Regions from separate parts of the Cryobacterium mannosilyticum genome, predicted to be linked through region 2. Evidence: predicted binding sites of a transcription regulator. Region 2 holds the regulator's gene; the other holds the start of a gene.
The links. The regulator LexA, encoded in region 2, represses DNA repair genes until DNA is damaged. The targets are predictions, from matches to a motif close to TCGAACANNTGTTCGA.
Positions count from the first base shown of each region.

Region 1: the regulator LexA is predicted to act here: its motif matches at 2,474-2,489, upstream of E3O32_RS12930 (DUF222 domain-containing protein).

Region 1 covers NZ_SOFM01000040.1:66,595-70,900, forward strand. The annotation lists gene E3O32_RS12915 (sulfate/molybdate ABC transporter ATP-binding protein) at 1-235, shown strand, start outside; gene E3O32_RS12920 (aminotransferase class V-fold PLP-dependent enzyme) at 529-1,845, shown strand; gene sufU (Fe-S cluster assembly sulfur transfer protein SufU) at 1,842-2,393, shown strand; gene E3O32_RS12930 (DUF222 domain-containing protein) at 2,509-4,306, shown strand, end outside.
Region 2 covers NZ_SOFM01000044.1:71,307-75,612, reverse strand. The annotation lists gene hisB (imidazoleglycerol-phosphate dehydratase HisB) at 1-109, opposite strand, end outside; gene E3O32_RS14375 (histidinol-phosphate transaminase) at 106-1,215, opposite strand; gene E3O32_RS14370 (LysM peptidoglycan-binding domain-containing protein) at 1,279-1,701, opposite strand; gene lexA (transcriptional repressor LexA) at 1,982-2,686, shown strand; gene metE (5-methyltetrahydropteroyltriglutamate--homocysteine S-methyltransferase) at 2,767-4,306, opposite strand, start outside.

The DNA of each region.
Region 1 (4,306 bases), on a different contig from region 2:
GCAGCGCCGGCTCCTGCACCGGGTGCTGGCCGGACGGTCGGTCATCCTGGTCACCCACGACCCGCTGGACGCCCTGGCCCTCGCCAGCCGGGTGATCGTGCTCGACCGGGGCCGGATCGTCGAGGAGGGCCCGACTCGCGCTGTGTTCGCGCAGCCGCAGACCGAGTTCACCCGTGCCCTGACCTTCGGCCTCGACCTCTCGGTCGGCCCCGCCGGCCCGGCCGCGGCCACCTGACCTCCCGCCTCCCGCCCCTGCTTCCCGCCCCTGCTTCCCGCCCCTGCTTCCCGCCCCTGCTTCCCGCCCCTGCTTCCCGCCTCCTGCTCCTGCTCCTGCTCCTGCTCCTGCTCTTGCTTCCTGCCTCCGCCTCCCTGTGCCGAATTCAGGACAAACGGATGCCGGCGACCGGGATTCCGCGTGATTCCGGGGCCCGACCCGCGGCATCCGGGCAGTTCTCCTGAATTGGCCACGGTGCGGTCGCGGGCCGTCACGCGGTGCGCAATCCGCGGGCAAAGGAATACGCTTAAACAATGACCGTTCCCACAACCTCGTCCACCCGTGCGACCGCTCGCCCGTTGACGGACGAGGAGGTGGCCCGGATCCGCAACGACTTCCCCATCCTGGAAACCCGGGTCAACGGGCATCCGTTGAATTATCTGGACTCGGGGGCCACCTCGCAGAACCCGGTCAGCGTGATGGAGGCGGAGCAGGAGTTCTACGAGCAGCGGAACGCCGCAGTGCATCGCGGGGCGCACACCCTCGCCTTCGGCGCCACCGAGACGTTCGAGGCCGCCCGCGCCACGGTCGCCGCCTTCATCGGCGCCCAGACCGACGAGGTCGTCTGGACCTCGAATGCCACCGAGGCGGTCAACCTGGTGGCCTATTCCCTCTCCAACGCGTCGCTCGGCCTCGGCGGCGAGGCGGCGAAGCGGTTCCGGCTCGGCGCGGGCGACGAGATCGTCGTGACCGAGATGGAGCACCACGCCAACCTGATCCCGTGGCAGCAGCTCGCGCTGCGCACCGGCGCGACCCTGCGGTTCATCCCGGTTCAGGATGACGGCACCCTCGACCTGGCCGCCGCGGCCACCGTGATCGGCTCCCGCACCCGCCTGCTCGCCGTCACCCACGCGTCGAACGTCGTCGGCACGATCAATCCCGTCGTCGAGCTCGTCGCCCTGGCCCGAGCGGTCGGCGCGCTGGTGCTGCTCGACGCCTGCCAGTCGGTGCCGCACCTGCCCGTCGACGTCGCGGCGCTCGACGTGGACTTCGCCGTCTTCTCCGGCCACAAGATGCTCGGCCCGACCGGCATCGGAGTGCTCTACGGCAAGGCCGGCCTGCTCGCCGACCTGCCGCCGTTCCTCACCGGCGGCTCGATGATCACGACCGTCGACATGCACACAGCCGAGTTCCTCGCCCCGCCGCAGCGGTTCGAGGCGGGTACCCAGCGCATCTCCCAGGCGATCGCCCTCGCCGCCGCCGTGGGGTACCTGACCGAGACGGGAATGGAGCGCATCGCGGCCCGGGAGGCGGAGCTCGGCCAGCGCCTCGTCGCGGGGCTCAGCGACATCCCCGGTGTGCGCGTGCTGGGGCCGGGCCTCGGCGTGGAACGGATCGGCCTGGCCAGCTTCGACCTGGCCGGCGTGCACGCGCACGACGTGGGCCAGTACCTCGACGAGGCCGGAATCGCGGTGCGGGTCGGGCACCACTGCGCCCAGCCGCTGCACCGGCGCCTCGGCGTGACCGCGTCCACGCGCGCGAGCACCTACCTCTACACGACCACCGACGAGGTGGACCAGTTCCTGGCAACCCTGCGCGAGGTTGCGCCGTTCTTCGGAGTCCGTTCATGACCAGCACCGCGATGCAGCAGCTCTACCAGCAGATCATCCTCGACCACGCGAAGGCCAGGCACGGCGCCCCGGCCGAGGGATTGCCGCCGATCCCGGCCGCGCCTGCGTCGGTCGTGCCTGCGTCAGTCGTGCCTGCGGCGGCCGAGCCTGGGTCGGCCGCACCGGGGCCCGACGGGCTGCGGGTGGGCGAGTCGCACCAGGTGAACACCACCTGCGGCGACGAGGTCACCGTGCGGGTCGGCGTGCGCGGCCCCGGTGAAGAGGCCGTGATCGAAGAGTTCGCCTGGAGCGGTGACGGATGCTCCATCTCGATGGCGTCGGCATCCGTGCTTCACGACACCGTGCGTGGCGTGACCGTCGCCGAGGCCAGGGCAATGCTCGACCTCTACCGGGAGATGCTGCGCTCCCGGGGCACGATCAAACCCGACGAGGAGATCCTCGGTGACGCGGCCGCCTTCTCCGGCGTCTCCCGCTACCCGGCCAGGGTCAAGTGCGCGATGCTCGCCTGGGTAGCCTTCGAGGCTGCCCTGCTCCCCGCCGCCGAATAGCATCGCCTGCCCTGTGGTCGGGCCTGCCGAGACCGGAGAATGAATCTTCGAATAAGTTATCCACAAGTAGTGACGAACCCTCAAATTTGTGTTCGTGTTTTGGTATCTTCGTGGCATGGACTCACCGGCAGAGCAACTCAGACAGGCAGCGGATGCCGTCGCCCGCCTGGGCTGCTCCAGCGCCGACCTGGAAGCCCTTCCTGACGCGGTCGTGTTGACCGGTCAGCGGGAGATCGCAAAGGCCCGCCGCCTGCTCGAGGTGTACGCCGCGTGGATGGCCGCGACCATCGCCGACCGGTCCCGCCCGGAGCTGGGCCATTCCGGCCTGGCCGCGCAGCAGGGGTTCCTCTCCCCGGAGGCGATGATCCAGAAGGTCACCGGCTCAAGCAAGAACGAAGCATTCAAGCTCGTCGCCGTCGGCACGATGCTCGCCCGGGCCGAGACCGCCGACCGGCAGGCCGCAGACGGCCTCGGGTCGCCCGGCGCCGACGGGACTGGCGCTGACGGGACCGACGGCGACGGGGCTGGTGTCGACGGGGCTGGTGTCGATGGTGGTGCGGGCGGCGACTTGGGCGGTCTCGACGGTCGCGCTGATGGTTCCGGGGCCGGATCTGTGGGCGTCCCGCCCGATCCGGGCAGCCCGGTGTCGTGGCAGGCGCCGATCGCTCGCGCCGTGACCGCCGGGACCCTCTCCGTCGACGCCGCCGAATCGATTCGCAAGGGCCTGGGCGATATCGACACCGCCGTCACCGCCGACAAACTCGCCACCGCCCTCACCCGGCTCCTCGCCGAAGCCGGCCAATTGAATGCGGACCAATGCTTCACCCGCGCCCGAAGGATGCGCGACGACCTCGACCAGGCCGGCATCGCCGCCCGCGAGAAGCAGGCCTACGACGACCGGTTCCTCAAGGTCTACCGCCTCGCCAACGGGATGGTCCGCCTGCACGGGCTCTTCGCCCCCGAAGATGGCGAGTTCGTGCTCTCCACCTACGACTCGATCACCAGCCCCAGACGCGGCGGGGTGCGCTTCGTCGACAAGAAGCGCAAAGCCTGGGCCAAGGCCGTCCAGGACGACCCGCGCAGCACCGCGCAGATCGCCGCGGACTCGTTCGTGCAACTACTCAAGATCGCCGGCGAAGTCGACCCCGGCCAGATGCTCGGCGGCCGCCGCCCCGCCGTGCGCATCATCGTCACCCAGAAAGACCTCACCAACGCCACCCACGCCAACACCGGTGCCGGTGCCGGCGGCGGCAGCGCAACCCCGGCGCCGGCCGGCACGTCCCCCTCTATACCAGTAACACCGTCAGAACCCGGCGCCTCCGGAGCACCTGAAGCGCTGGGAGCGCCGGGCAGGTCACTCCTCCGGCCTATTCCAGCGGCCAGACCTGACACAGCCGCTCCCTCCAGCCAGCCTGGCCAACCCAGCCAACCCAGCGAGCCTGATCTATCCGGCCAACCCAGCGAGCCCGATCTATCCGGCCAATCGAGTGCACCCGGCGAACCCGGCCATGCCAGCCAAGCCGGCCAAACCGGCCAAACCGGCCATGCCAGCCAAACCGGCCATGCCAGCCAAACCGGCCATGCCAGCCAAACCGACCAAACCGGCCATGCCAGCCAAACCGGCCAAACCGGCCATGCCTGCCAAGCCGACCTGTCCGGCGAGCCCGGCCGGCCGGGGACGGCCGTGGTCCTGGCGGCCGGGCACGGGTCCATCGAGGGCAGCCCAGCTCCGATCTCCCTCGCCACCGTCGAACGACAACTCTGCGACACCGGCTACCTCGGAATCCTCTTCGACAACACGGGCCAACCCATCGACGTCGGCAGGGAACAACGCCTCTTCACCCCGGCCCAACGCACCGCCATGGGCGCCCGCGACGGCGGCTGCGTCTGGCCCGACTGCGACCGGCCACCTG
Region 2 (4,306 bases):
CCGAGACACCCGTGCCGTCGAGGTTGAGCGTCAGGTCGATGCTCGACTCGCTGGTCTCCCGCTGAAGGTGGGCGACGCGGGGCGAGGAGGTCGTGGGAGTCAGGCTCATTCCGACAGTTTATTGGGCCGGGCGGCGGAGTGCTGCCCGAGCCCGGCCAGTGCCTCGAGGAATGCGGTCGTCTCCGCCTCGGTGCCCGCCGTCACCCGCAGGTGCCCCGGAATTCCGACGTCGCGCACCAGGACGCCCTCCGCCAGCAAGGCCTCGAAGGTGCCCCGGGGATCGTCCACCCCGCCGAACAACACGAAATTGCTCGCGCTGCGCAGTGGCCGGTAGCCGAGGACGGCAAGTTCGGTGACCAGGCGGTCCCGCTGACCGCGGATGTCGTCGACCATGGCGAGCATCTCGGGGCTGTGTGCCAGGGCCGCGATCGCCGCGGCCTGGGTGAGGGCCGACAGGTGGTAGGGCAGGCGCACCAGGCGGAGGGCATCCGTCACCGCCGGGTCGGCCGCAAGATAGCCGACCCGCGCGCCGGCGAATGCGAACGCCTTGCTCATGGTGCGGGAGACGAGGAGCCGTTCCCGCCCGGGCAGCAGGGTGAGTGCGCTCGGCGCGTCGGACGGGCCGAACTCGGCATAGGCCTCGTCGACGACCACGATTCCGTCGGCCGCGTCGTACACCGCCGCGATCGTGTCGAGCGACAGCGGGGTGCCGGTGGGGTTGTTCGGGGAGCAGAGGAAGACGAGGTCGGGCGACTCGGCGTCGACCCAGCTCCTGGCGGTGGCCGGGCTGAGCTCGAAGTCGGTGTCGCGGGTGCCGGCAATCCACCGGGTTCCGGTGCCGGAGGCCAGCAGGGGGTACATCGAGTAGGTCGGCGCGAAGCCGAGGACCGACCGGCCCGGACCGCCGAAGGCCTGCAGCACCTGCTGCAACACCTCGTTCGAGCCGTTGGCCGCCCAGATGTTCTCCCGGGTGAGACCGTGGCCGAGGTACCGGGCCAGCGACTCCCGCAGTTCGGTGAACTCGCGGTCGGGGTAGCGGTTGATGGTGCGGATGGCCTCGGCCATCGCGGCGACGATGTCGCCGGCGACGGCGTCGGGGATCCCGTGCGTGTTCTCGTTCACATTGAGCGCGACGGGCACGTGCAGTTGTGGTGCTCCGTAGGGGGTGAGTCCGCGCAGATTGTCGCGGAGGGGCAGGTCGTTGAGACTGGTCACTCCCCCAATGCTACCGGGGATGCCCGGGTGCCCCCGGGCGGCACCGATCACGCCCCAGTCGATTCAGAACCTGGCCGGCAGGGCGAGGCGCTGGCCCGGCTGCACGTTCTCGGAAGGCAGCTGGTTCAGGCTGACGATCTCGGCGATCACGTCGCGCGGGTCCGAGGTGGGGGCGATGGTCTCGGCCAGCTGCCACAGGGACTGGCCCGACGCGATGGTGACGTAGTCGAAGACCGTTGCGACGTCGGCCACCGTGGCCGCACCGGCGCTGGTGCCCTCCGCCGCTGCGATCCCGCCGTTGAGGGCGAGGGCGAGCGCGACGGCGGCAAGGGGGATCGCTGCGAGCGTCGTGAAGACGACCCGACCGCGTCGGGTGAGGTGCAGGCGGGTGCGGACGGAGGGCATCCGGACGGCGCCTGATCGGACGGCCCCCAGGTCGAGCGCCCCGTTGCTTCCGAGGGCAGTCATTCCGATTGCAGTGCTCATGTCGAACCTCCTGTGTAAAAACGCATCCGGCTCTCGGCCGGGAGAGCCGGATGCGAACCTATGTTCCGAATATATATTCGATTCTTCGAACAATCAAGAGATATTTGCGTTGTTTCCCGAAAAAGGTGACGACACACTCGAATAGATGTTTGTTTATCGTGCTCGAGATGGATACAGTTTCGATTGTCTGGATTGAATCAACCAGACGCCACCGACATTCGGGTCTGACGGCGGTTTCGACCGCTGACAGGACCGGTTCACCGAGACGAGGAGCGACATCGTGACGCAGGACAGCAGCGGTCCCCGCGACAAGGGCGGAACCAGGCGGCGCAAGAGCCTCAGTGAGAAGCAGCTCGCCATTCTGGACGTGATCCAGCGCTCGGTGAGTCAGCGCGGCTATCCGCCGAGCATGCGCGAGATCGGGGACGCGGTCGGCCTCTCGTCGCTGTCGAGCGTCACCCATCAGCTCAACCAGCTGGAGCTGAGCGGGTACCTCCGGCGCGACCCGAACCGGCCTCGGGCGCTCGAGGTGCTGATCGAGATTCCGCAGTCGCCGGAGGACGTGGCGGCCGGCGGTGCGGAGAGCTACCAGTCGGGTGTGCAGGTCGGCGATGCGGCCATGGTGCCGCTGGTCGGCCGGATCGCGGCCGGCGTGCCGATCATGGCCGACCAGATGATCGACGAGATCTTCCCGCTCCCCCGCCAGCTGGTGGGCAAGGGCGAACTGTTCATGCTCAAGGTCGTCGGCGAGTCGATGATCGACGCCGCCATCTGCGACGGCGACTGGGTCGTCGTCCGCCAGCAGAAGACGGCCGAGAACGGCGAGATCGTCGCGGCCATGCTCGACGGCGAGGCGACGGTCAAGGTGTTCCGCCAGCGCGACGGACACATCTGGCTGCTGCCGCGCAACACCAACTTCGAGCCCATCGTCGGCGACCACGCCGAGATTCTCGGCAAGATCGTGGCGGTGCTGCGCTCGGTCTGATCTTCTCGCGCGGAACGGCCCTGTCGGTGTTCCGGCAGGGCCGTTCTGCGTTCGGCTGGCGCTCAGGCCGGGGGCCGCGTTTAGGCGGGGATGCCGGCACCGATGCGCGCGCGCACCGCGCGGGTGGCGGTCACCATGTTGTGCAGCGATTCGGCGGTCTCCGCGTAGCCGCGGGTCTTGAGTCCGCAATCCGGGTTGACCCAGACCTGGCGCTCCGGGATGGATTCGAGGGCCCGGTCGAGCAGCTCGGTGATCTCCGCCACGCTCGGCACCCTCGGTGAGTGGATGTCGTACACGCCCGGTCCGATGCCGTGGTCGAATCCGCCGGCCTCGATGTCGGCGACGACCTCCATCCGGGAGCGCACGGCCTCGATGCTGGTGACGTCGGCGTCGAGGTTCCGGATGGCGTCGATCACCACGCCGAACTCCGAGTAGCAGAGGTGGGTGTGGATCTGGGTGGCGTCGGCCACGCCGGCTGTGGCGAGGCGGAAGGAGCCGACCGACCAGTCGAGGTAGTCGGCGTGGTCCCTCTTCTTCAGCGGGAGGAGTTCGCGCAGGGCAGGTTCGTCGACCTGGACGAGCCTGATCCCGGCCGCCTCGAGGTCGGTGATCTCGTCCCGGAGCGCCAGCGCGACCTGCCGGGCGGTGTCGCCCAACGGCTGGTCGTCGCGCACGAACGACCAGGCGAGGATCGTGACCGGTCCGGTGAGCATCCCCTTGACCGGCTTCCTGGTCAGCCCCTGGGTGTAGGTCGACCAGTCGACGGTGATCGGGCGGGGCCGGGACACGTCCCCCCAGAGGATCGACGGCCGGGTGCACCGGCTGCCGTAGGACTGCACCCAGCCGTTCTCGGTCACCTGGAAGCCGTCGAGCTGCTCGGCGAAGTACTGCACCATGTCGTTGCGCTCCGGCTCGCCGTGCACGAGCACGTCGAGCCCGATCTCCTCCTGCAAGGCGACCACCCGGGCGATCTCCGCCTCCATCAGAGTGCGGTAGCCGTCGGCGGACAGCGTTCCGGCGAGGTGCCTGGCCCTGGCCCGGCGGATCTCCCCGGTCTGCGGGAAGGACCCGATGGTCGTGGTCGGCAGCAGCGGCAGCCCGAGGGCGGCATCCTGCGCGGCCAGCCGGGTCCGGTAGTCGCCGCGGCTGAAGTCCGCCTCGGTGAGCGCCGCGGCGCGGGCACGCACCGCGGAGTCTCGCACGCCGGGAGCGGTGCGCCGGGATTCGAGCGCGGCGGATGCTGCCGCCAGCTCTGCCGCGATGGCTTCCCGGCCCTGCGAGAGGCCTCGGGCCAGGGCGGCGACCTGGCCGACCTTCTGGTCGGCGAAGGCCAGCCAGGACGTCAGTTCGTCGCCGAGCGCGGACTCATCGTCGACGTCGTGGGGAACGTGCAACAGGGAGGTGGACGTGGACACGGCCACCCGCGAGGAGAACGCGCTGAGCCGTTCGGCCTTCTCGAGCGCCCCGGCCAGGTCGCCGCGCCAGATGTTGTGCCCGTCGATCACCCCGGCGACGAGGGTCTTCCCGGCCAGGCCGGGGGTGTCCTGGGACAGGGCGCCGCGCACGAGGTCGAGTCCGATCGCGTCGACCGGTGTACCCGCGAGCACGGGAAGGGCGTCG